Regions from separate parts of the Desulfosporosinus youngiae DSM 17734 genome, predicted to be linked through region 3. Evidence: riboswitches for the same ligand, from Rfam matches in the RefSeq annotation. Region 3 holds a riboswitch; each other region holds the start of a gene.
What was found. A riboswitch is a leader RNA that binds a small molecule or an ion and turns the genes downstream of it on or off. The one in region 3 is predicted to bind cyclic di-AMP.
Positions count from the first base shown of each region.

Region 1: another riboswitch for cyclic di-AMP. It lies ahead of eam (glutamate 2,3-aminomutase); the one in region 3 lies ahead of DESYODRAFT_RS15420 (C40 family peptidase).
Region 2: another riboswitch for cyclic di-AMP. It lies ahead of DESYODRAFT_RS02555 (C40 family peptidase); the one in region 3 lies ahead of DESYODRAFT_RS15420 (C40 family peptidase).

Region 1 is NZ_CM001441.1:487,269-495,295, forward strand. It holds gene mnmL (tRNA modification radical SAM protein MnmL/YtqA) at 1-539, shown strand, start outside; gene eam (glutamate 2,3-aminomutase) at 792-2,042, opposite strand; cyclic di-AMP (ydaO/yuaA leader) riboswitch at 2,190-2,317, opposite strand; gene DESYODRAFT_RS02385 (GntR family transcriptional regulator) at 2,472-3,071, shown strand; gene DESYODRAFT_RS02390 (holo-ACP synthase) at 3,091-3,447, shown strand; gene DESYODRAFT_RS02395 (bifunctional ADP-dependent NAD(P)H-hydrate dehydratase/NAD(P)H-hydrate epimerase) at 3,476-5,047, shown strand; gene alr (alanine racemase) at 5,068-6,189, shown strand; gene DESYODRAFT_RS02405 (hypothetical protein) at 6,232-6,489, shown strand; gene DESYODRAFT_RS02410 (Mur ligase family protein) at 6,678-8,027, shown strand, end outside.
Region 2 is NZ_CM001441.1:520,561-528,587, forward strand. It holds gene DESYODRAFT_RS02545 (lipoate--protein ligase family protein) at 1-624, shown strand, start outside; gene DESYODRAFT_RS02550 (hypothetical protein) at 833-1,258, shown strand; gene DESYODRAFT_RS02555 (C40 family peptidase) at 1,315-2,739, opposite strand; cyclic di-AMP (ydaO/yuaA leader) riboswitch at 2,746-2,879, opposite strand; gene DESYODRAFT_RS02560 (lysophospholipid acyltransferase family protein) at 2,949-3,665, opposite strand; gene DESYODRAFT_RS02565 (class I SAM-dependent methyltransferase) at 3,976-4,731, shown strand; gene DESYODRAFT_RS02570 (RNA polymerase sigma factor) at 4,872-5,396, shown strand; gene DESYODRAFT_RS02575 (DUF4179 domain-containing protein) at 5,393-6,703, shown strand; gene DESYODRAFT_RS02580 (NAD(P)/FAD-dependent oxidoreductase) at 6,935-8,027, shown strand, end outside.
Region 3 is NZ_CM001441.1:3,315,894-3,323,920, reverse strand. It holds gene DESYODRAFT_RS15450 (tetratricopeptide repeat protein) at 1-543, opposite strand, end outside; gene DESYODRAFT_RS15445 (HD domain-containing protein) at 718-1,347, shown strand; gene DESYODRAFT_RS15440 (hypothetical protein) at 1,373-1,612, shown strand; gene DESYODRAFT_RS15435 (HesB/IscA family protein) at 1,706-2,032, shown strand; gene DESYODRAFT_RS15430 (ACT domain-containing protein) at 2,331-2,627, shown strand; gene DESYODRAFT_RS15425 (PFL family protein) at 2,667-4,034, shown strand; cyclic di-AMP (ydaO/yuaA leader) riboswitch at 4,406-4,547, shown strand; gene DESYODRAFT_RS15420 (C40 family peptidase) at 4,551-5,333, shown strand; gene uvrC (excinuclease ABC subunit UvrC) at 5,696-7,462, opposite strand; gene DESYODRAFT_RS15410 (hypothetical protein) at 7,629-8,027, shown strand, end outside.

The DNA.
Region 1 (8,027 bases), 2.8 Mb from region 3:
AAGATGTGCTGGATTACCTTGAGGAATTGAATCAGCGAACCTATTTATGGGTAGAGCTGGGCTTGCAAAGCAGCCATGACCGAACGATGGAATGGATCGGACGAGGGCATGATTATGCCAGGTTTCTTCAGGGTCTTAAGCAATTGCGCTCCAGAGGAATACAAGTTTGCGTTCATATAATTTTAGGGCTGCCGGGAGAATCAAGAGCAGAGATGATGGAAACTGCGCAGGCAGTCGCTGATTTGCCGATTCAAGGGATTAAACTTCACTTGCTGCATGTGTTAAGGGGAACTCCTTTGGAGGAAATTTACAGGCAGGAACCCTTTGAGCTTATGACGAAGGAAGACTATGTTGCCCTTGTTGCCGATATTCTGGAGATTTTACCACCAGAGGTGGTGATTCATCGTTTGACTGGAGATGGCCCGCCGGAAGATCTTATTGGCCCCCTTTGGAGCCGCAAAAAGTGGGAGGTTCTCAATGCCATTGACGCTGAGTTAGAAAGCCGGGATACCTGGCAAGGAAAAAGGGTAAAAAAATAGCGACCCCGAAGGATCGCAAAATGGAGAAGGAGAAGTAGTTATGGCCTAAAAATAGGCCGTGGGGACAGTGTGTGAGACATGGATGAATAATAGTTGGTTTTAGGTTTTGGCTGAGCCGCCGGAAGTTTAAGGCCGGGTGATAAATCCAAGTAACGCTTAATATCTGAATTTGTTTGAATAATCCTTTGTGCTATTTGTTCGTTATTAAGGCGTTCCTGCATGTTACACTCTCCTCCTTTTTAAGAACTTCTGTCAGGGAGTCTCGTACTGGACAAGCTTTCCTTCCCAAGTACGCAAAATGGCTTTGTTTTCATCCAGGGACATAAGGTATTGAGGTAAAATGGGTGTCTTGCCTCCGCCTTTAGGGGCATTTATAATATAGGTAGGCACCGCAAGTCCGGAAGTATGCCCGCGTAACTGTTCCATAACGGCAAGTCCTTCTTGGACCCGGGGAACAAAATGGCGTGTTCCTTTGACGTTCTTAGCATGAAAAATATAGTAAGGGCGAACCCTGATTTTAAGAAGTTCCTGATTAAGTTTCTTCATAACCTCAGGCTGATGATTTATTCCTTTGAGCAGAACCGCTTGATTGCCTAAGACTACCCCGGCTGAAATAAGTTTATCAGCCGCTTTTTTAGCGTCTTCAGTGACCTCTTTGGGGTGGTTGAACTGGGTGTTAATATAAATGGGCGGATATTTGGCCAGTACTGAACATAATTCATCTGTCACGCGCATGGGCAGAGTCACAGGAGCTCTGGTGCCAAGCCGCTTAATTTCTACGTGAGGAATAGCATGAAGTTCACTCAGCAGCCAATCTAAGGTTAGATCGCTGAGCAGTAAGGCGTCTCCTCCGGTTATTAAAACGTCACGAATTTCAGGGTTTGCCCGAATATAATCCAGTGCAGCTTTAAGCTGAGTTCGCGGCGAGTGGGTATCGGTTTCACCAATATTGCGTCTTCGCTGGCAGTGCCGGCAGTACATAGCGCACATGTTGGTGACGTTGATGATCAGGCGGTCCGGATATCTGCGGGTAATGCCGGGAGCAGGGGACGTGATTTTTTCTCCCATTGGGTCATCTTCTCCAAAGTCATCGGCCAGTTCAGCCAGTGTTGGCAAGCCTTGCAGCCGAATTGGGTCCAGAGAATCCGTATCACTCATTAAACTTAGATAATAAGGGGATACAGCCCAACGAAAGGTTTTGCCGACACGATTAATTTCTTCACATTGATCGGGGGTTAATCCGGGGAGCAGATCAATTAAGACATGAGGGTCTGTGATTCTATGGGTCATTTGCCAATGCCAATTTTCCCAGTCTTCAAGTGTTGCATTAAAATAGTTTAGAATACTTGTACGACGGGATCGGTAGACCTCCGAGAGTGACAATCCTGTCGGAATTGTTTTAGAGGCTTGTAAATATGGGGCAACCAGTTTTTTAAGATCAACTGCTCGCTTCAAGGCATATTGCCGGAAGGTATCCGCACGTTCTTGGATTTCTACTGCCATATATCCTCCTCCTTTGTTTTCAAAGAGAATTCCGCTTGATGGCTGTTCTTCTCTTGAATTGTAAAGTATGTTGAATAATTTTTGAAAACAAAAAGAACCTATCAAAACAAATGAATCGGTTCCTAAAGAATAAACGTAAAATATCACGCTAACGTGTTTCAACGCTTACGAGGTTAGCTGTCGGATTCGAGCTGAAAACTGCTCTACGCCAGTTGGCGATTCACCCCCAAAGTGGTTCCCCCGTTTTCCTTTAGGAAATTCAGCTAAGCATAATAATCACTTACGACTGACAACCTTATAATACCACCAGGGTTGTTACTTGTCAAGAGCATGATGTCACAGGGATTTGGCTATGTTATAATAGAATAGATTTTTTACGATCAAGAAGGTTTATTAATACTAGCGAATATAGATTAGGGGTTGAACACATTGGAAAAAGCTCGGTATCAGGAAATTGCCATTGATATTGCTCACGCTATCATGATGGGAGAGTATCACGAGGGGGTTAAAATTCATGGTCGTTCGACGTTAGCAGGGCGGTATAATGTTTCTCCGGAAACTATTCGCCGGGCCATTGCAGTTCTGCAGAATGTCGGTGTGGTTGTAGTAAGTCAGGGCGTAGGTATTACCGTAACCTCAAAGGCTATGGCCGAGAAATTTGTTAAATCCTTTGATCAAAAAGGAGAAATTCAGGTCTTCGTTGAAGATCTGAAAAAGCTCATGGATCAAAGGCGCGAAACGGATTTAAAGATTGAGAGCCATCTTAATAAATTCCTTGGTTATACTGAGCGCTTGATGTCCCGATGGATGGATGTGGGGGAGATTGAAATAGGAAAAACCTCTCCTGCTATTGGCAAGACGTTGAGGGAGTTAAAAGTTCGTGAGCGCACAGGAACAACGATTGTTGCAGTGGTTAGAGACGGTTTTGAACAGTTTTCTCCGGACGCAAGCCTGGTCCTGCGCGGGGAAGATGTCCTCCTGGTGGCCGGCTCTGCGGAGGGCCAAGAGAAGTTAAGGTCTATTCTGTGATTTAGATGGGGTAAGCAAAATGTATCCTGGGATTGATATTATTGAAATAGAACGAGTGGAGCAGGCCTTCAAACGTCAGCCTAAATTATTTGAGCGTCTTTTCACGATACGGGAACGGGAAGCTCTGATTGGCAAGGGTATCCAAAGTTATGCAGCACGGTTCGCCGCTAAAGAGGCCGTTCTAAAAACCTTGGGGGTAGGTTTACAGGGGTTAGCCTGGCATGATATAGAAATCCTAAGTAATCCAAAGGGTGAGCCGCTTGTTTATCTTAGCTCCAGAGCTATGGAACAAGTCCAGGCCAGAGGCGGATCTCATGTTCGAGTAAGTTTATCCCACAATCGGACTCAAGCGATGGCCTTTGCAATTTTAAGTTGAATTTTGTGGATAAATCGAGGTGGGGAAAATGCGTGTGGTCAACGCAGAACAGATGCGGCAGATTGAAGAAAAAGCCATTCATGATTATGGTATTCCCAGTTTGCTCCTTATGGAAAATGCAGCCTGGGCAGTTGTCGAAGAAATCCGGCGTTGTCTCCCCAAGATAGGGAAGGAAGGGTTAAGCGGCCGTAAAGCAGTAATCCTGGTTGGAAAAGGAAATAACGGCGGAGATGGCCTGGCTGTTGCCCGGCATTTAGTATTTCAAGGGATGGATGTTACGGTCTTAGTATTTGCTCCCCTTGAGGAGTTAAAAGGTGACGCAGCTTTAAATTTACGGCTGTTTCAAGGAACTATGGGTAAATTGTTTGTCATTAAAGGGGAAAAACAACGGCGTTTAACCCGTCTGGCCTTAGCTCAGGCAGACGTTGTTGTCGATGCACTTTTTGGAATAGGGATGCGGGGTGCTTTGCCGGGTTTGGTTGAAGAGTATGTAGATGAAGTCAACCGTACTCCGGGCTGGGTGGTGGCCATTGATATACCTAGTGGTGTTGAGGCGAATACCGGGAAAGTTTACCGAACCGCCGTTTGCGCTCAGACAACAGTAACTTTCGGTCTTCCTAAATGGGGTCTTTTTCTTGGTGAAGGACCGGAATATTGCGGACGGGTCGTCGTGGACCCGATTTCGATTCCGGAATCTTACTTAATGGATGAAGGAATTTCCACGTTTGTATTAATGGATGATGATGTGCGCGGGCTGCTTCCTGTTCGTCATCTTAAAGGGCATAAGGGAACCCATGGCAAAGGAATTCTTGTGGCAGGATCTAAAGGGATGAGCGGGGCAGCAGCATTGGCGGGCCGGGGAGCATTGCGAAGCGGGATTGGACTTTTACAAATTGTTACTCCTGAGGGGATCGCTGAAGGGGTTGATAAAAGCGTCATTGAGGCGACTGTTTGGTCCGCTCCAGGAGAGGATAGCCTGAATGAAGAAGCTTGGCCTGTGATTTTAAGGCAAGCTGAGAAGGCTCAAGCGGTTGCCGTGGGTCCGGGCTTATCCCAGAATTCACAATTCAGGGCTGTCTTAGCAGAGATACTAAAAAATCTCAGCTGCCCGGTGGTTTTGGATGCGGATGCCCTGAATTTAGCAGGATCGGAACCAAGTTTGCTAAGCTTAAGAAATGGCCGGGGTCCGCTCATTCTTACTCCCCATCCGGGTGAAATGGCCCGGCTTTGTCAATGCAGTGTCGAGACTATCGAAGGTAATCGGTTGGACATGGCTGTGGCAAAAGCAGTGGAGTGGGAAGCAGTGGTTGTTTTAAAGGGCGCGGTAACCATTATTGCGTCACCGGACGGCCGGGCCTTTTTTAACCCAACCGGAAATCCCGGACTGGGTACAGGGGGAACAGGGGATGTTCTTACGGGAAGTATTCTTGCTTGGCTGGCTCAAGGAGTCCCGCCCCTTGAAGCGGCGTGTTTAGGTGTATACCTGCATGGGAAAGCTGCGGATGAGTTGGCGGCTGAGTTTGGGTGGTCCGGATTTACGGCTGCAGAAGTCGCCGATCAGCTGCCTAAGGTTCGGCGTACCATAGAAGTAAGAGGTTAGAGATAAAGGAGGGGGAGACTATGGGGATGAGACAGGTTTGGGCTGAAGTAAATCTTCAAACCCTAAGAGAGAATTTCTTCAAGCATCAGACTTATACCCAAAGCGAAATAATGCCGATCGTTAAAGCCGATGCTTACGGTCATGGGGTGATTCCAGTGGTAAGAACCCTCATTGCCTGTGGTGCTCAGCGCTTTGGTGTTGCTCTCTTGCAGGAAGCTCTGGAAATTAAAGCAGTATTTCCTGAGGTTACAGTCATGGTTATTGGGGCTACCGGGACGGAAGATTCCGATACCTTAGTTAATGAAGAAATTATTCCCGCGGTTTTCCAATTAGCTCAGGCTCAGGCGCTCTCCGAGACGGCTGTGAGACTCAACCGGACAGCAAAAATTCATATAAAAGTGGATACAGGGATGGGACGAATCGGATATCGTGAAACTGACATTTCCGAAATTCTCCGAATTTCCCAGTTGCCAAATCTGTATATTGAAGGTATTTTTACACACTTCGCCACGGCGGACCAGAGAGATCTGGCCTTTGCCCGAAAGCAGCTGAAGTGTTTTGAAGATATCTACGAAAAGCTGAAGATGATGGGGCTGACTATTCCGATTCGCCATGTGGCTAACAGTGCTGCGATCCTCCAATTTCCGGAATCTCATTTTGAGCTGGTTCGTCTGGGAATCAGTCTCTATGGACTTACTCCGTCTTCCCAAGTTGGCGGGAATGTGGGTTTAGAGCCGGTTATGTCCTGGAAAGCGAAAGTGTCCCATGTGAAAACGATCGGTACAGGGGAAACCGTAAGTTATGGACGGACGTTTCAAGCGGCCTACCCTACCCAAGTCGCCACTGTTCCGGTGGGTTATGCGGATGGACTGCGCAGAATTCTGTCCAATCAGGGTGAAATGCTGATCCGCGGAAGACGTTCGACGATCATCGGCCGGATCTGTATGGACCAGACCATGCTTGAAGTGACCAAGATCCCCGGAGTAAAGGTTGGGGATGTTGTAACCATTTTGGGAAAAGATGGAGGGGAACGGTTGACGGCGAGTGAAATGGCTGATTGGCTGGGAACCATTAACTATGAAGTGGTTTGTGGGATTTCCAATAGAGTTCCTCGTGTCTATATTGAGGCCAAGGAGGCATAAAACCCCCGGCTGCCACATAAATAGTGGCAAGGGGGGAGTGCCATGGCTATGTTTGATCTGACCACTTGGATAAGTTATGCTTTTTTTATACTGTGCTTGGTGCTTGGTTGGGGTGCTGCCGGAGCCCTTGATTATGAGGGTATTCTGCATCGTTCCACATCCCGTTGGGGACGTTTGCTGCTCCGAATAGGTGTTACGCTGGTATTAGCCGAGGGATTTCGTCTTTTCTTAAGTTTTGTGATTGGGCCAATCCTTGATTTGGTGGTTAATAAAAGCATTAATGGCTTCAAGGCGTTTTGATAGACTATAAATCAAATAGAAAAAGCCTTTACGGGTAGTTTGTCTCGTAAAGGCTTTTCTGATTTGATGATAAGTTTTCTTCGGTTTCCGGAGGGTTTTTATTAAGATAAGTTTGTTTTATAGGATTTTTGGTTGATAATACATATAAGAATGCTACAATGGATGAGACAACGATTAAAGGAGTAAATATGAAGCGAACATGGCGTTTTTGGCTAGCCTTATGGGTGAGTAAGATAATAACTGTGGGGCTGTTAGTGACCGGGAAAAAAGGGACGACCTTACCGGGAAAGATTGCTCAGTGGATTGATCCCCAGATCATGCGCCGCTTGAGCAGGGCTTATAATGAAGGAATTATTATGGTCACCGGGACTAATGGGAAGACGACAACCGCAAATTTACTGGCAAGTATTTTACGTCAAGCCGGGAAAAACTTTGCCTTTAATCAGGCCGGGGCGAATCTGGTGACTGGAATTACAGGAGCCTTGATTCAGAATACGGGCTGGAACGGTTTAGCGCGGGCGAGGTTAGCTTTGCTGGAAGTGGATGAAGCGACAGTTCCCAAGTTTTGCGAACAAGTATCTCCCGGTTTAGCCATTGTCACTAATTTTTTTCGTGATCAGCTTGACCGGTATGGAGAATTAGATACAACCGTTCGGATGGTTAAAGAATCCCTTCCGCCGGAAACCGTCCTCGTGTTAAATGCGGATGATCCTTTGGTTGCTCAATTCGGCACCAATCATATGCAAACCATTTATTATGGGGTCGAGCGTACTCCGGACAGCCGGGAGGAGAGTCAGGAAACACGGGAAGCCAGATTTTGCCCTGAATGTGGTACGGCTCTGGATTATTCCTTGTTTCATTATGGTCAATTGGGGATTTTCAAGTGTCCGGGGTGTGGGTTTCATCGCCCTGAGCCTAAACTATTGGCGACAGATGTCCGGCCCAGCGAAGGATTGCTTCTGTTTCAGGTTGACGGGGGTCCCTTTAGCATAGCTCTGCAAGGATACTATAATCTGTATAATGCCCTGGCAGCTTTCACAGCAGCCCGCGCCCTGGATGTGAATGAAGAGGTCATTGGCAAAGGACTCCGGATGTTTATCCCCCAAGCCGGCCGCATGGAACGTTTTCGTTTGCGGGAAGGGGAAATTACCTTAACCTTAGTCAAAAATCCCACAGGGTTTAATCAAGTCATTCAGACCATGATTGGCCTTGATAAGCCCTTAGGAATTTTAATCGGAATTAATGATCTGGCCGCGGATGGAAGGGACATCTCCTGGCTTTGGGATGTAAATTTTGAACGATTAGGGGCCTGTGAGGCCCAAATACAGAAAGTGGTTTGCACAGGTTTGCGGGCAGAGGACATGGCTTTAAGGCTTAAGTATGCCGGAGTTCCGGTTGAGAAGCTTGTTTTAGAGCATAGTTTGGCCGGGGCTGTTGATCGTTTGCAAGCCAATAAGGCAGAGGATGAGGTTTGGTTTATGTTGCCGACTTATACTTTACTTTTCCCGTTTCGAGAGATCCTGGAAGACCGGCAAAGG
Region 2 (8,027 bases), 2.8 Mb from region 3:
GCCTGCCTTCAAGCCAATATTGATGTTGTACGGAGGCCTACGGGCGGCAGAGCTGTGTTGCATCAGTATGAACTAACCTATAGTGTCATTGTGCCGGAGTCTGAAGAGCATGTTAAGGGAACAATCATTGAATCCTATCTAACAATAAGTCAGGCCCTGTTAAAAGGACTGAATGCGGTGGGAGTACCGGCCGAAATCGTTGCCCAGGCAAATTCCCTGCACCCCGGAACAGCAGCCTGTTTTGATGCTCCTTCGTGGTATGAACTTGTTGTAGAAGGAAAGAAGCTTGTGGGAAGTGCTCAGATGCGCAGAGAGGGAATGATCTTGCAGCACGGTTCGATTATTCTACATTTTGATTCGGAACTTCTCTTCAAACTCTTAAAACTTCCAAACGAAGAAGTCCGCCGGAGGCTGTTAAAGAACTTTAAGGCTAAGGCCTGTGCCCTGGATGAAGTGTGGACAAGACCAGTGACAATAGACGAACTGGAAGGAGAAATATGTTCAGGATTTAAAGAAATTATGGGTATAGACCTGGTTAGGTCTGTTCTGACCGAGAAAGAGAACCTTAGAGCAGAGCAGTTAGTTGGCAAATACAACTCACAGGAGTGGACAATGAAACGGTGAAAACCAACGAGGAATGAAAAAGGGCTACATAACCAAAAGACAGTCTCATTAATGCATGAGGCTGTCTTTTAGTTATGTAAAAATTAAATAATGAAATATAGTCATTAAGCCCTAAATCCTGTCCCATTCTATTTCTCTTACATAGAATAAATAGAGGCAAGCCTCAGTAAACCCACATTAAAATTTAAAATTTAGAGGAGGAAGGAAATTGGCACTTTTAAACTATAACAGAAGTATTGTGACAAACGTAGCGGATAGTTTTGGGATTGTGCTCACTGGTGATGATCAACTAATTTTACAATTTGGGTTGTTTGTTCCCCAAGGAGTAAACTTTATTGAATTGCTGTCAACGATTGGTTGGGAAGTGACGGGCGTTAGTATAGTGGAACCAGATCAACCTACGATCGCCATCTCGATTCTGCAAGATGGTGCAGTTGTCGCAACAGCCAACCAAGAATCTATCGAAGATGGAGCCGATGAAGATCTGGAGATGGTAACTACGTTCCAAGCTGTTCTTACCGATGTACCTGTTGGTCATCATGTTTATCAATTATTTGCTCGTAACACTCAGCCTGAGCAGGGGACGATAACCATTACTGGTCCCGCTAATATTTCCGGTAAAGTTATCGGTTAGTTGAAAAGCAAAGAGCAACAGCATCTGCTGTTGCTCTAACAAGATCTATTCTCTTATTAATATCTGCGTGCTCCGAGATAGCGGGAGGAATAAAAACTATCACTGAGGCTGGAGGTTTTAACACCACTGCTGGGATTACTAGCGTGAACAAAACGTCCTCCGCCAATATAAATTCCTACATGGGATGCCCCCTTAGCATAGGTTGAGAAAAAGACTAAATCACCGGATTGGAGGTTGTTTTTACTGACTGCGCTACCGGAGGCGAATTGTGCATAGGATGTACGGGGAAGGGATATCCCTGAACTCGCATAAACATACTTGGTAAACCCTGAACAGTCAAAGCCTTTTTGAGATGTTCCGCCAAAAACATAGGACGTGCCCTGTAGGCTGAGTGCTCGATTGACGAGGCCTGAAGAAGACGTGCCGCTGCTTCCGCGGGAGACGGCTGAAGCTACAGTGACCGGCTTGTTATTGGGGCCTTTAGCAATGACTTGATTGACAGGAGCTTGAACGACTTTTTCATCTAGTACCTGCTTAGTAACGTCGATTCCATTCTTTTGTACATAGGAATAGGTAACCAGTTTTGAACCGTTGCTGCCTTGTTCAACAACCTTTGTTTGCCCGGCCTTCAGACTGGTATCAGTTTTTGTGACCACATCATAAGGAATGGTTTCAGTACCCGAATAGGTACCCTCACTCACAACTGTAAGATAGGGTGTCGTCGAGACAAGCTTAATTATTTGGTCTGGCTGCAATTTTGTATCTTTATTTGTTCCTGGATTGCCGGCTAATACTTCGTCTGTCAACATATCATTTTTACGGGCAATAAGCCACCATGAATCATTAGCTTGGACGGTATAATCCTTGGTGGTTATTTTACCATCTATTAACATTTTATAGGCTTCATCCGGTTTTTTCATTTGTTCCGGCGGGACTTCTGCCAATTCAACATTGACCTTTTCGGCAAAATTAACGGAAGTCACCTTGTTTTCATCACTGGGTTTTACGAAATACTCTTCGTAGTCTTTAAGAAGCTTATCGGAATCTTCTTTGCTGGGTAAATACGCAATAATCGAGCCATCGGCCTCTACCTTATAACCTTCAAAATAAAAGGTTAATTTGCCTTTTAGCTCGTCTTCGTTCAAACTGGATTCAAGATAGACATCGTCTTTTACCCGGATACGTTTGTACGTGATTTCGTCATGGGTTTCGGCTGTAAGTCCAAAGGGTTCACCTTGCTCCTTTAAAATGGTTTCCACAAGGTTTTTGCCTGAATTAACATTTTGAACTAAACCAATTTGCTGACCGTTAACGATAACTTCCGCCGCAGAAGTTGTTGTCGTAAAATAATGGGTCAATCCTCCAGTTAAGATAATGGTTATAGATAAGCCCGCGATAACTCGGGGAGACTTCCATGAAACTTTCTGAAGAGTGCTACGAAAGGACTGGTTGAGATTGGACAGGATTGGAGACAACTGCATATTCTTATTATCACCTTTCTCAGCTTACGAGGTTAGTTGACGGATTCGGGCAAAAAGGTGTAAGCCCTACGCTTAGAATGCGATTCACCCCAATAAAAAGCTCCCCCGCTCTAGTTGACTAGATTAAGCCGTTGTTATTATATCGACATAAAGTATTCGACATAATATGCAAATCTCCTCTAATTATTTTCGGGAAATATATGCCAGCTTCACCCCGATAAACCCTGTTCAATAATTCTTCTCACTCGTTCGGGTAATTCCGCCGCTTGTTCCTTAGATAACCCGGCAGTTGGGATGGGGTCAAAAATTGAAATCTCGACATGAGCTGGCTTAATCCTAAAACCGTTTTCTTCCATTATCCTGTAAGAACCTTGAATTGCAACCGGAACAATCGGGACTCCGGCCTTTAATGCCAACTTCAGGCTTCCAGGTTTAAATTCCCCCAGAGCCTTACCTTTGCTTCGGGTACCCTCAGGGAAAATGACCATGGAATAACCATTCTTCAGATGATCCGCTGCTTGGTTAATGACTTTAAGAGATTGGCGAATATCAGAACGGTCCATAAAAACACATTTCAAATGAGTCATCCAAGTTTGAATGATCGGTAATTTTTGCAGCTCAATTTTGGCAATAAAGGCCTTTGGCTTGTCGATATAACCGATAAGAATAGGGATATCAAAATTTCCCTGGTGGTTGCTTACAAAAAGAATTGGTCCGGCAGGGATATGCTCTTCCCCTTTAGTCACAACCTTAACTCCGGCAAGCTTAACAAGAGACCGGGCCCATTTCTTGGCCGTTTGGTTAGTGAGTTCGTCGTGTTCGCTGGTTTTGCCCATCTTTTCTAATCGTTTAACTCGTATGAGTTTCGGCTGAATGGCTATAAGGTATAGCCAAAAGTATGTAAACCACAGAATTGTTCTTATCATAATGACTCTCCTCTTTTAGTTAGTTATGGGGACATTATATCAAAATTTAGGGATTACTGTGAATATATGCGCTGAGGCCTTATGATTGGATGATATCTCTTATACAATATTATTTAATAACAATATTTCTTGGATAACAATAATAACTTAGAGAACGTCAAGAGTTTGGTGTTTTGTTTAGATAAATTACCTGCTTGTTAATTGTGAACGAATTACTTGATGTGTTTGAAGGACATGAGCTGATCCGGGCCGAATCATGATGTAGTGGGGGTATGAGGTTTTTAATGCTTGATTTATAGGAGGGAAGTTAATGAGCAATGTGAAGGAAATCAGAAAGAACTTTGGACAAAGAGCTTTGGATTATAGATTAAGTTCCACTCACTCAAATCCATCGGATCTGGATAGAATGATTAAATTGCTAAAGCCTTCGGCAGACAATATTGCCTTAGATGTTGCCACAGGAGGAGGGCATACGGCTATTGCCTTGGCTAAATCCGTGAAACAGGTGGCGGCCATTGATGTTACTCCGGAAATGTTAGCGGAGGCGAAGATAGCGTCAGATCAGGAAGGGCTTAGCAACCTAACCTTTAAGGCGGAAAATGTACATAATTTAACCTTTGCAGATCATCAATTTGATATCGTTGCCTCAAGATTTGCTATTCATCATTTTGACGATGTAAAAATTGCTCTTCAAGAAATGTGCAGGGTATTAAAGCCTGGAGGGAAGCTTTATATTCTGGATTGTTCAGTTCTTGATGGGGAGGAGCCGGAGAGGGAAATCAATCGTATTGAGTTACTGAGAGATAGTTCACACCAGTATTCTTATTCGCCACGTTTATGGCAGCAGCTGTTAAAGGAACTGCCCTTGACCATAGATCAGGCTTCCCTGATAAAAGATCAGTATGAATTACCAGAGTGGTATGACAGAATGGGGACTGACCTGCATAATAGAGAAGTGATCGTTCAAATCCTCAACAATTTATCCGCAGAGAGTAAGACAGGCTATCCTTTTGGAGATGATTACATAACAGCGTACCGTTTTGAACTATTAGCAACTAAACATTAAAGGTGAGATAAGAGCACTCAATTGAAGGAGTGCTCTTGTTTTAACTATTAGAAATAGACTAGTGTCAATTACGATTAAAAATAGCTAAAAAATGAACTTATTAGCTAGGATAAGAATCATAGTAAGGGGGGTGAAGAGCTTTGGAAAACGAATCTATTCAGTTGATAAAACGAGCAAAACTGGGGGACAAAGAGGCATTAATTGAACTCATTATGCGTGAGAAACAAGATTATTATCGTCTCGCTTATATTTTCATGAAGGATAATGATGATGCATTAGATGTCATGGAAGATATGATTCTTAAAGTCTATGAGAATCTTAAAAAGCTGAAAGATGATAACGCTTTTTATAGCTGGAGCAAGTCGATCCTAGTAAATTGTTGCAGGAATAACTTAAAGAGGAGAAAGAGGGTCATCTTAATGAGGAATATTCCTGAAGGCTCTTATGAAGATATATTTCATATAACGGATGAACAGTTATATATTGAAAAACACTGGGGAAGCCTCAATCAAAAATACCAGGAAGTCCTAAAATTGAGATATTACCTTGATATGGATTATGCATCTATAGCTGCAATCTTAAAGATCCCCTTAGGTACCGTAAAATCACGAATTCACGCTGGGCTGCAAAAATTAAAGCAAAGCATGGGAGTGAGTAACGGATGAACGATATAGAGGATATTCTAAGAGTGAAAAAAACACGAATTGATCAAATTGAAGTTCCGGAAGAGTTGGAAGGACGGCTTCGCAATGCTTTAAACAAGAAAAAACACGTTACAAGGGGAAGAAGATTCAGAGTATATGGAGCTGCCGCTGCCATAGTTGCCATGCTATTATCGTTTAACTATGAGGTGATTGCCTATTATAGTAAACAACTATTAGGGTATGATCAGGTCATGAATGGTTCACTAAGGCAATTAAGTGAACTTGGCAAAGGACAACCCGTAGGTCAGAGCTTTACATTTGATAATGGCGTCACAGTGACAGTGGATTACGTAATGTTAGATGATAACCAGCTTTTGTTGTTTTATAGCATTAAAGATCCCTCAGGACACGTTGATGAGAACAAAATTTCTCCTTTTATGTACTTAACAGCCTTTTGGGGAGAGTACCATCATCAGAATTCCCAAGGAATTATTAATGAGGAAAAAACGGAAATTAAATATCTCTCCAGTTTTGAGCCGCCAAAGCCTTTTGAGAAAAGCTTAACCTTAAACTTTTCGCAGACAGATCAAGGAAGAGAGGTGCCTGCAGAGATTAACTTTACTTTAAATAGAACGACAGCCATGGGACACACTTTGAAAAAGAGTCTGAATGCAAAGATTGAAGTTGGTAAAGCTCAAATAAAGATTGAGTCGATTCTTGCATCTCCTACAAAAACTGTGATCGAAGGGTCCATCCAGAGCCTTTTCGAGTTAGTGAAAGATCAGCTTAGTGGAGAGAGGATTCGGCCAAAGGATTTTACATTAAAGCTTATTGCTAATGGAAAGGAAGTTCCGGTACAAGGAAGCGGTATGAGTACAGACTTAAATGGGATTACGTTTCACAGTGATTATGATCCTTTACCTCCGGATTTAAAGCAACTCCAACTCGAACTGGTGAGATTTGGAGCTGATCACGATGTAAATCAACGGTATAGGTTAAACAAAGCTGACGATGATAAAAAACAGGGGTTAGATATTCTAGGGCAAATAGTAGAGATCAACAAAATTGAAACCTTTCAGGGAGAAACGCATATTACCATTAGCAGCGCAGAAACCCTTATCTTAAGTCAGGTGTATTTGATAATTGATGGAAAGAAAGTTTCTCTGGAAGAAACCATTGAAAACAATTACGATAAGCTCCAGGATGGCAGCATCATTCATACTAGAACGCTGCGTTTTTTAGGCACGGGGAATGATTTAGTGATGGATGTCCAAAGGATGGCCTACTCCGAAGATTATTATGAAGTGCTTGAGATTCCTATCTTTTAAGCCAGTAACCTTAAATTCATTAACAGTAACTTGTTCGGATACTGGATTTGTGGCGAGTTTGTTATAACTTCGTTCACGTTGAGGAGAATATAGAAACCTTGCTTTAACATTAAGAAGGAATAATCAGGAAACATGTTGAAGTGTAAAGATAAGCTTTCTGAGCTGCGGATCACAGAGGATTTCTTGTCAGGTCAAACTCTTTATAGCTTCACTAAAGGCAGGTAGAAGTTGATGAATGTAAGTATTGAACAACAAGCTAAATCAGATATCATAATTATTGGGGCAGGTATTATTGGATTAAGTATTGCTTATCATCTTTTGGAGATCGAGCCTAAATTATCGATCACCGTATTGGAAAAGGAGAAAATACTGGGTCTTGGCTCCACTGGCAAGTGCACCGGAGGTATTCGCTACCAATTGAGCAGTCCTCTGCTTCGGCGTCTGAGTTTTCTAAGTAGAGAGTTTTTTCATAATTTCGAATCAGTTTTTGATGTTCCAATTTGGTATCGGGAAAAGGGTTATTTAATGCTGGCTTCAAATGAAGCTTTGTGGAACCAGCTACAAGTGACAAATGGCCAAGCCGAGGCAGAGGGCATACCTATGAGACTCTTGAACCAGGATGAGCTATTGCGAAATTACCCATTTCTCAATAAAGATCGTTTCCGGGGAGGAACATTTTGCCCATGGGATGCCTACGCAGACCCCTATGCCGTTTTGGCTGCGCTTTATGCAGCGGTACGCCGCCAAGGGGTTGATATCCATTTTGACCGGGAAGCACTCAAAATCATCATTAAGGGAGATACTATTAAAGGTGTTGAAACCACGCAAGGGACCATTTGGAGTCCTCTCATAGTCAATGCAGCTGGTCCATATGCAGCTCGATTCGCAGCAATGGGAGGGGTGACACTGCCTGTACAACCCTTCCGACGTCAGGTTTATGTCTGCACTAATCCTAAAGATGTGCCGAAAAATAGTCCTTCGATCATCGATCTGGCCTCCGGGTTTTATTTACATCAGGAGGCAAGCGGCAAGACGGTCTTGTTGGGGGGGACGGATCAAGACACATGGCCCGGCTTGGAAGAAGTGGTGGATAAATCTGTAGCTGAGGGTTTCTTTGAGGCGGCAATGGAGACAATTCCCTCTGCCATCGATATTAAATGGCTGCGCACATATACAGGGATTTGTGAACAAACGCCTGACTTTCACCCGATTATCGGAGAGGCATCAGGATTAAAAGGATTATTTTTTGCTAATGGGTTCAGCGGCAACGGCTTTATGCATGCTCCCGCGGCTGGACGAATCATGGCTGACTTGGTTCTAAAGG
Region 3 (8,027 bases):
GAGTTGTAATGCTTTTTGATAGGCTGCGATTGACTCATCCCATCGACCGGCCAGTTCTAAAGCCAGACCTTGGTTAAATTGGGCATAAACAAACGATGGATTGAGTTCAAGGGCTTGCTTTATCAGAGCAAGCCCTTGATCATGGTGCCCTTGAAAGGCTAAGGTAGCCCCTTTAGCGTTTAACGCTTCATAACAGAGTGCGTCGATTTGTAAAGCCTGATTGAAACGATCAAGTGCCTCCGGGTAACTGCGTTGATAGTAAAGCTTAAGCCCCTGTTCATAGAGAAGGACTGCCTGAGGATCCGAGATATGAACCGGCTTAGGAGCCGGTAGGACCTGTTCAGTTTCAACTGGAGATGAAGACTCTGTATTTACCGCAGGAGAGGTTGAAGGAACAGGCGGTTCATCTAAGGGTTGGGTTTGGTTCGTGTGACTCGCAAAGGGAGAGGAAGAATTGTTGCTTAAGAAATAATAAGCAGTTGGCCCGGCTATGATCAGCAGACATGCAACTAAAATTATCCGGGATGAATATCGTTTACGCATAAGCACTCCTTTCAAGAATCCTAGGCCAATTATAGCATAGCATTTAAACTTCCATAACCTGAAAATGGAAAACTTGACAAGGAATAAATCCAGGCATAAGATGATTTTAGGTTGTTACACCTTAGCACGGAGTGTAGATCATAGTTATGTTTAGGCTCTGGATGGGGGTTATTTATGGAAACTACAGCATCACAAGATAAGTTTCAACAGATTATTCAGGTGGCTCAAGGATTTTATTCTCGAAAGGATCGGGCCCATGATTTAGAACACGCACTGAGAGTGAGGGAATGGGGCAAAAAACTTGCCCAAGCGGAAGGTGCAGATACCGCGGTCATAGAGTTAGCAGCCCTTCTTCATGATATTGGCCGTTCAGGTGCCGTTGAAAAAACCCATGCTGAAAGCAGTGCAAGTTTGGCAGTGACTATTTTGCAAAAAAACGGGTACTCAGAGGACGTCGTTCAACAGGTTAAAGAGGCAATTATCTCTCATTCCCGGGAAGCAGGGCATGAACCCAAGACCCTTGAGGCAAAAATCTTGTATGATGCCGACAAATTAGATTTCGTGGGAGCAATCGGGTTAGCTCGATTATTTACATTGGCCGGGGCAGAAGGGTGGACTTTGGTTGGTGAAAACTCCTGTGAAGAGTTTTACCGGGCAAAGATTAGTACCTATAGAGAGCATTTGTTTACAAAGACTGCTAAAGCCTATTTTGATCCTTTATTTCTTTACATGGAAGGCTTTTGGCAAGAGCTGCATGCCGAACGACTTAAATTATCTCTTTCTGGACAAGCTAGCAATGTATAACGGCTTGAAAGGATGAGTCAAAAAAATGCGTTGGTTTTGGCGTTTGTTAACTCTTGTTGTTTTTCTGGGACTCGTACAAACTCTATTTGTTCCCCAGCCCAAAGCATTTATTGCATGGCCGGAAGAGCAGAACTGGGTCCAGAAAATTCAAGGTGAGTTGAGACAATGGCAAAGATTGTCACAGGATCTTCCGGCAAGTATAGAAGTCGAAGTACGGCGACTCTGGAAGGATTTCCAACCAAACGGAAGCGGCAAAGAAGTTTAATCTGCCGCGGGGCTGTTGTTCTGGCAGTTTGCCTTTTAAAAAAACGAGAAGTATGGTATATTAAGTTGAATTGGTTAAAAAGGAGTGAAGATAATGGTTAATATTACTGAAATAGCTGCCCAGAAAGTTAAAGAAGTGCTTAAAAACCAAAATAAAGAAGATGCATTTCTCCGCCTTTATCTTGCAGGCGTTGGCTGAGGTGGGCCGAATTTCGGCATGACTCTGGAAGAGTCAAAAACGGATGAAGATATTCTCGATGTAGAACACGGTGTATCCATACTAACGGATAAAAAACTTACCAGTTACTTAGAAGGGGCAGTCATTGATTTTATTGAATCCAGCCATGGCGGCGGATTCGAAATTCGTACTGCGAAATCCGGCGGCGGCTGTGGCGACAGTTGCGGCGGCAGCTGTTCATAAATAACACGGAACACCACTTATGAGTGGGTTCTCGAATGTGGATGAAATGTTAAAGAGAGCTCGAAATTGAGCTCTCTTTATTTAGGCAGCGGAAAGTATAATTGGCAAGATGGTAGGGGCAATTCATGAATTGCCCCTTACAGCATTTTTTTATAGGGCTGCAAAGTTCAAACGGGTAAATATTTTCGAATTGGCAATGCACTTTGTATTAAGCTTGAATAGGGCTTGAGTATACTGAGTATATATGTTAGTCTAATCCCCATAATAGATACTTAGTCTATAAAAGAGAGGAAGAACCATGACTATGACACAAAATGAAAACTCTAACCGTGCAATTATCACTGTATTAGGACGTGATCAGATTGGAATTATTGCCTGGGTTACCGGGCGTCTTGCGGAATATCGTGTCAATGTATTGGATATTAGTCAAACCATTTTGAACGAATTTTTCACGATGATCATGGTCGTCGACTTAGAACCATCTACCATAGAGCTTGTGGAATTAGCGCGCTTACTGGAACAAGAGGGAAATGGCAAAGGTTTGCAGGTAAAGGTTCAACACGAAGATATTTTTAGGTTTATGCACCGTATCTAGAGGAATCCCAGAGGATTAAGGAAATAGTGGAGGGAAATCATGACAATCACGTTCGCACGCGAAGAAATCCAACAAACGATTAACATGATACATAAAGAAAACCTTGATATCCGTACTATTACAATGGGAATCAGCCTGCTGGACTGCTGCACCGATGATATCGGTAAGCTGGAGACAAACATTTACGATAAGATCACTAAGAATGCCGGACGATTGGTGGCCGTAGGCGAGCAAATTTCAGCTCGTTACGGGATACCTATCATCAATAAACGGGTATCGGTAACACCCATAGCGATTGCGGCAGCCCGGATGAACTCAGAGGAAATGGTACGGATTGCTAAAGCGTTAAATAAGGCCGCCCGGGAGATCGGAATCAATTTTATCGGTGGTTTTTCCGCCCTTGTTCAAAAAGGGTTTACAGCCGGGGATATGGCACTTATTGATGCTATACCGCAAGCACTCAGTGAGACTGAATTTGTCTGTTCGTCAGTGAATATTGGCAGCACAAAAGCAGGAATTAACATGGATGCGGTTCTGAAAATGGGGAATGTGATTCTGCAATCTGCCCAACTTACTGCGGAGCAAGATGGGATAGGGGCTGCAAAATTAGTGGTTTTCTGCAATGCCCCGGAAGATAATCCCTTCATGGCCGGCGCTTTCCATGGCGTAGGAGAACCGGATTGTGTGATCAATGTCGGTGTAAGTGGTCCGGGGGTTGTCGCAAAGGTTGTAAAAGAATATCCCCAGTCAGATTTTAGTGAGCTATCCAATTTGATTAAGCAAACTGCCTTTAAAATCACTCGTATGGGGGAACTCATCGGACGAGCTGCCTCAAAATCCTTAAATGTTCCGTTTGGAATTGTCGATCTTTCTCTCGCGCCGACACCGGCAATTGGAGACAGTGTCGCAGAAATCCTTGAGAATATGGGTCTTGAACGATGTGGAACCCATGGAACCACTGCAGCCTTGGCCTTGCTGAATGACGCCGTTAAAAAGGGAGGAGCGATGGCCTCGTCTCACGTCGGAGGTTTGAGTGGTGCTTTTATTCCGGTTTCAGAGGATGCGGGAATGGTGAGAGCCGTGGAAGAAGGAGCCTTAACCCTTGATAAGCTGGAAGCTATGACCTGTGTCTGTTCAGTTGGCTTAGATATGATTGCCTTACCGGGTGATGTCAGTTCAGAAACGATTTCAGCGATTATAGCGGATGAAGCGGCTATAGGGATGATTAATAAGAAAACAACGGCGGTTCGAGTGATCCCGGCCATTGGCAAGAAGGCAGGAGAGCGGGTGGAATTTGGAGGGCTTTTGGGAGGAGCGCCTATTATAGCCATACATCCTTATTCGTCAAACATGTTTGTGCATCGCGGCGGGCGAATACCTGCCCCGATTATCAGCCTTACTAATTAACGTCGGAAATATGACTTGATTCGTTAAAAGAGATTAAGACCTCAGGATTTAAATTGAGGTCTTAATCTCTTTTTGAAGTAACCTTTAATGGAAAATGTCTAAAACCTAAATGGCTAAAACTTGATTGAGAGGAAAATACTGGCTGGATGTATCTCAAAAAATCGGGATACACTGTTATAGGAGTTTTAGCGAGATCCCTTAATAATCGAGCCAAGGAAGATAGAGATTTGACAGAAAAGATTACCCCCTGGGACCTGGATTCGTGTCAAAGAGTCCGCATAATGCCCAGAAAAGATCTTTTTCTACAGTATAGGAATAATTTCCCTTAAAAATTTTGAAGGACATTTTCTGTTTGTCCCGAATACTAATAATTATAGTAAGAGCTGAATCCAAATCCTGTACTTTGGAGCGGGGGATTATTTTGGGGTGAATCACGTTGTCTTTTCACGTGTAGGGCTTACACCTGCTGCCCGAATCCGTCAACTAACCTCGTAAGCTAAGAAAGGTGGACAAAGTTTGTTGGTTTCCTCATCTACGCGAAAGTGGCTGGGAAGCATTTCTTTAGCTGGCTTACTTCTGGCAAGCAGCCTTCCGGCATTAGCTTCTGCTGAATCTGATACGGCAGCAAGCCGGACCCCGGCGAAGCCGTTGCTCGCAGCTTCTGCCACTGTTCCGACAGAAACTTATACGGAGACCGTTCGCAAGCAAATGAAATGGATTGCCAGCCCGGTTAAAACCGATGAGAGTGTGGAAAGTGCTCCCGCACCTGAACCCGCTCAAACCCCCATACCAGTACCAGCGAATGAGCCGGTCGCAGTGGCAGAAACCTCAACTCAGGCTTCACAGGAAGTACAAATTTTGAAACAAGCACAGCCCGCTGTTAGGGATACAGAACCTGTTCAAGTTGCTGAAGCACCTAAACAACAAGTATCCCGGTCAAGTAGCTCTACTTTGGCGGATAATGCTTTAAGCCTAGCAGGCGTTCCCTACGTTTTTGGAGGAAACACCAGGAACGGCTTTGATTGTTCGGGGTATACTCAATATGTTTTTGAGGGCTCGGGTATTTCCTTACCCAGGACATCCCAAGCGCAGTTTAAGGTAGGGTCATCTGTAACTAAAGACGAACTACAAACAGGTGATTTGGTATTCTTTTCAACCTATGCTAAGGGAGCGTCTCATGTTGGGATTTATATCGGCGGCGGAAAATTTGTGCATGCCTCTAATAGCGGGGTTCGTACTACAAGCCTTAGCGACGGTTATTATGAGAGCCGTTATCTTGGTGCCCGGCGGGTTAACTAGCAGGGGGAATTTAAAATTCCCCTGCTGCAGTTCATAAAATGTCTTAACAAATGAAACAAACTTTAAAAAGGAACGTGTCAGGGGGACGGGGTTATTGACACCGTTATGGTGTCAATAACCCCGTCCCCCTGACACGTTTCAAGCGTCCCCACTCCACTTTTATAGTGAAAGGAGGACGCTTTTTGATCGTTGAACATCAGTTTAAAACTGCGGCAACCAAGGGACGGGTTTGAATCTGACACATTCACCGCCCGGTTTAGCAAGGGAAAACGAAGAATTATGAATATAATAATCTGTCAAATGGCAATTATGGGTTCGTTTAAAATAACATTTCCGGCACAACTCAACTCGGTAATTCAGGATCAAGATGCATCCCCCTTTGTACGAAAATATTCATAGATTGCCGCGGCTGAATTTTGTGGAATACCGGCTGCTTGAAGTTCTTCGATATTAGCTTGCCGTATGTCATCAAGAGATGAGAAATGCCGCAGCAGGCACTGCTTGCGTTTGGGACCGATACCAGGAATGCCATCCAGGGCAGAGAGGGTCATATTTTTAGCGCGTTGCTGACGGTGAAAGGTGATAGCAAAGCGATGGACTTCATCCTGGATTCGATTGAGCAGAAAAAACGTGGGATGACTTTTAGTCAAGGGGACCTGAGTTCCTGACTGATCTAACAGTCCATGGGTTTGATGACGGTCGTTTTTAACCATCCCGGCAACAGGGATCGCTAAATTTAATTCTTTCAAGGCCTTTAAAGCTGCCGTGATCTGCCCTTTCCCTCCATCGACTAAGATTAAATTCGGCAGCGGGTCATTTTCAGACACTAACCTGGTATACCTGCGCTGAATGACCTGCTTCATAGCGGCAGTATCGTCCAATGTCTCCATAGGTTGGATTTTAAATTTCCGGTATCCCCGGCGCTGAGGTTTGCCTTCAACGAATTGAACCATCCCGGCAACGGTATGTGTTCCTGCAGTATTTGAAATATCAAAGGCTTCGATTCGGCTGGGAGCAGGGATGTTTAAAAGTTCACCAAGTGTAGCTAAGGCTTGCCCTGTTTCAGTTTGCTGATTTACTTCAATGGTAATTTGATCGTGAAGGGTAGTCCGGGCATTGGTCATGGCCATCTGAATCAATTCCCGTTTTTTCCCTTTCTGTGGAACGCTGATGGGAAATAGCTTAGATAAGACGATGGATTCGATGGACGGGAGTAAAATCTCTTTAGGCCAAACCGCGCGTTCCAGATAAAACTGAGCGACAAAGGAGATGAAGGCTTCCTCGGGGTCTTCGTAATAGGGGAAAATAAAGCTGTCTCTGGCCAGTAATTTGCCCTGACGTAAATAAAAGACTTGAATGCACATTTGATCGGTGGTTATGGCATAGCCTAAGACGTCACGATCAATGAAGTCATTAAGGGTGATGTTTTGTTTTTCGCCAAGCTGCTTCAAATCGTCGATCAGGTCACGATATTCCTTGGCTCGTTCGAATTGAAGGGCTTCTGAAGCTTTTTGCATCTTTTCTTGTAAGAGAGCCAGTATTCCGCTTTGATCTCCTTTGAGAAAGGCGGATACTTCTTTACGCATAACTTTGTAAACATCAGGAGAGACCTTTTTTGCACAAGGGGCAAGGCATTGTTCCAAATGATAATAAAGACACGGCTGCGAAGGCATCTGGCGGCATTTTCGAAAGGGAAACAAGCGATTTAGTAAACGGGCAGCCTCTTTTGCGGCAGTTGCATTAGGGTAAGGTCCATAGTATTTGCCGCTGTCTTTTTTTATTTGGCGTGTGACAAGGACCCGGGGGTGGCTTTCCTCGGTAATCGTCAAGTAGGGATAGGTTTTGTCATCACGCAGAAGAATATTGTATTTCGGATTGTGCTTTTTAATCAGATTGCATTCCAAGACGAGGGCTTCAACTTCTGAGTCAGTCATTATATATTCAAAATCTGTGATTTGACGAACTAAGCGTGCAGTTTTGCCATCATGTGAACCGGTGAAATAAGATTTTACCCGGTTCTTTAATAGTTTAGCTTTGCCGACATAAATAATTTGTCCCTGACTATCTTTCATTAGATAGACGCCTGGCTTATCTGGCAACAAGGTCAATTTTTGTCGAAGCAGATCCATATTCCCCACCTCACTTCTATTTTAGAGGGTGGAATTGTGAGATGCAAGTAGGGGAGATTTAGAGCGTGAAGATGATTATACATATCCTGACTCTAATTGACGTATACATGTTAGGAGAACATTGCGGTTGTCAATTAACCTAGTATAAGTATGGGAGGGGAAAGGTATGCCAAATACCTGGGGACGACCACCACGCAATGAAATATGGCAGGATTTGCAAGCCCTGGCCCTTTGGATTTTAATAATTGGAGTTGTGGGCTATGTACTTTTCCCGAACTTTTTTAAAGATATTTACTCCCACCTGGCGGACCCTGTTACTCAAACCAGTGGTTTTAATGATCAATATACATTAAATAACTCTTTAAATACAACCCCGGATCCAACAGATACTCAAAACTTCTTCGGGCAAGACTTTTCTAGTGTAACCAATGCTCTATACAATAATACGAATAACGAAGTCTCCGTAGGTTATTGGGTAATCTTTGTCGCTGACGGAGACTTTAAGCAAATGTCTGTAACCAGTGAGGCTTATGCTTATTTGCTTCGTTTGATCGAAAGTGATCAA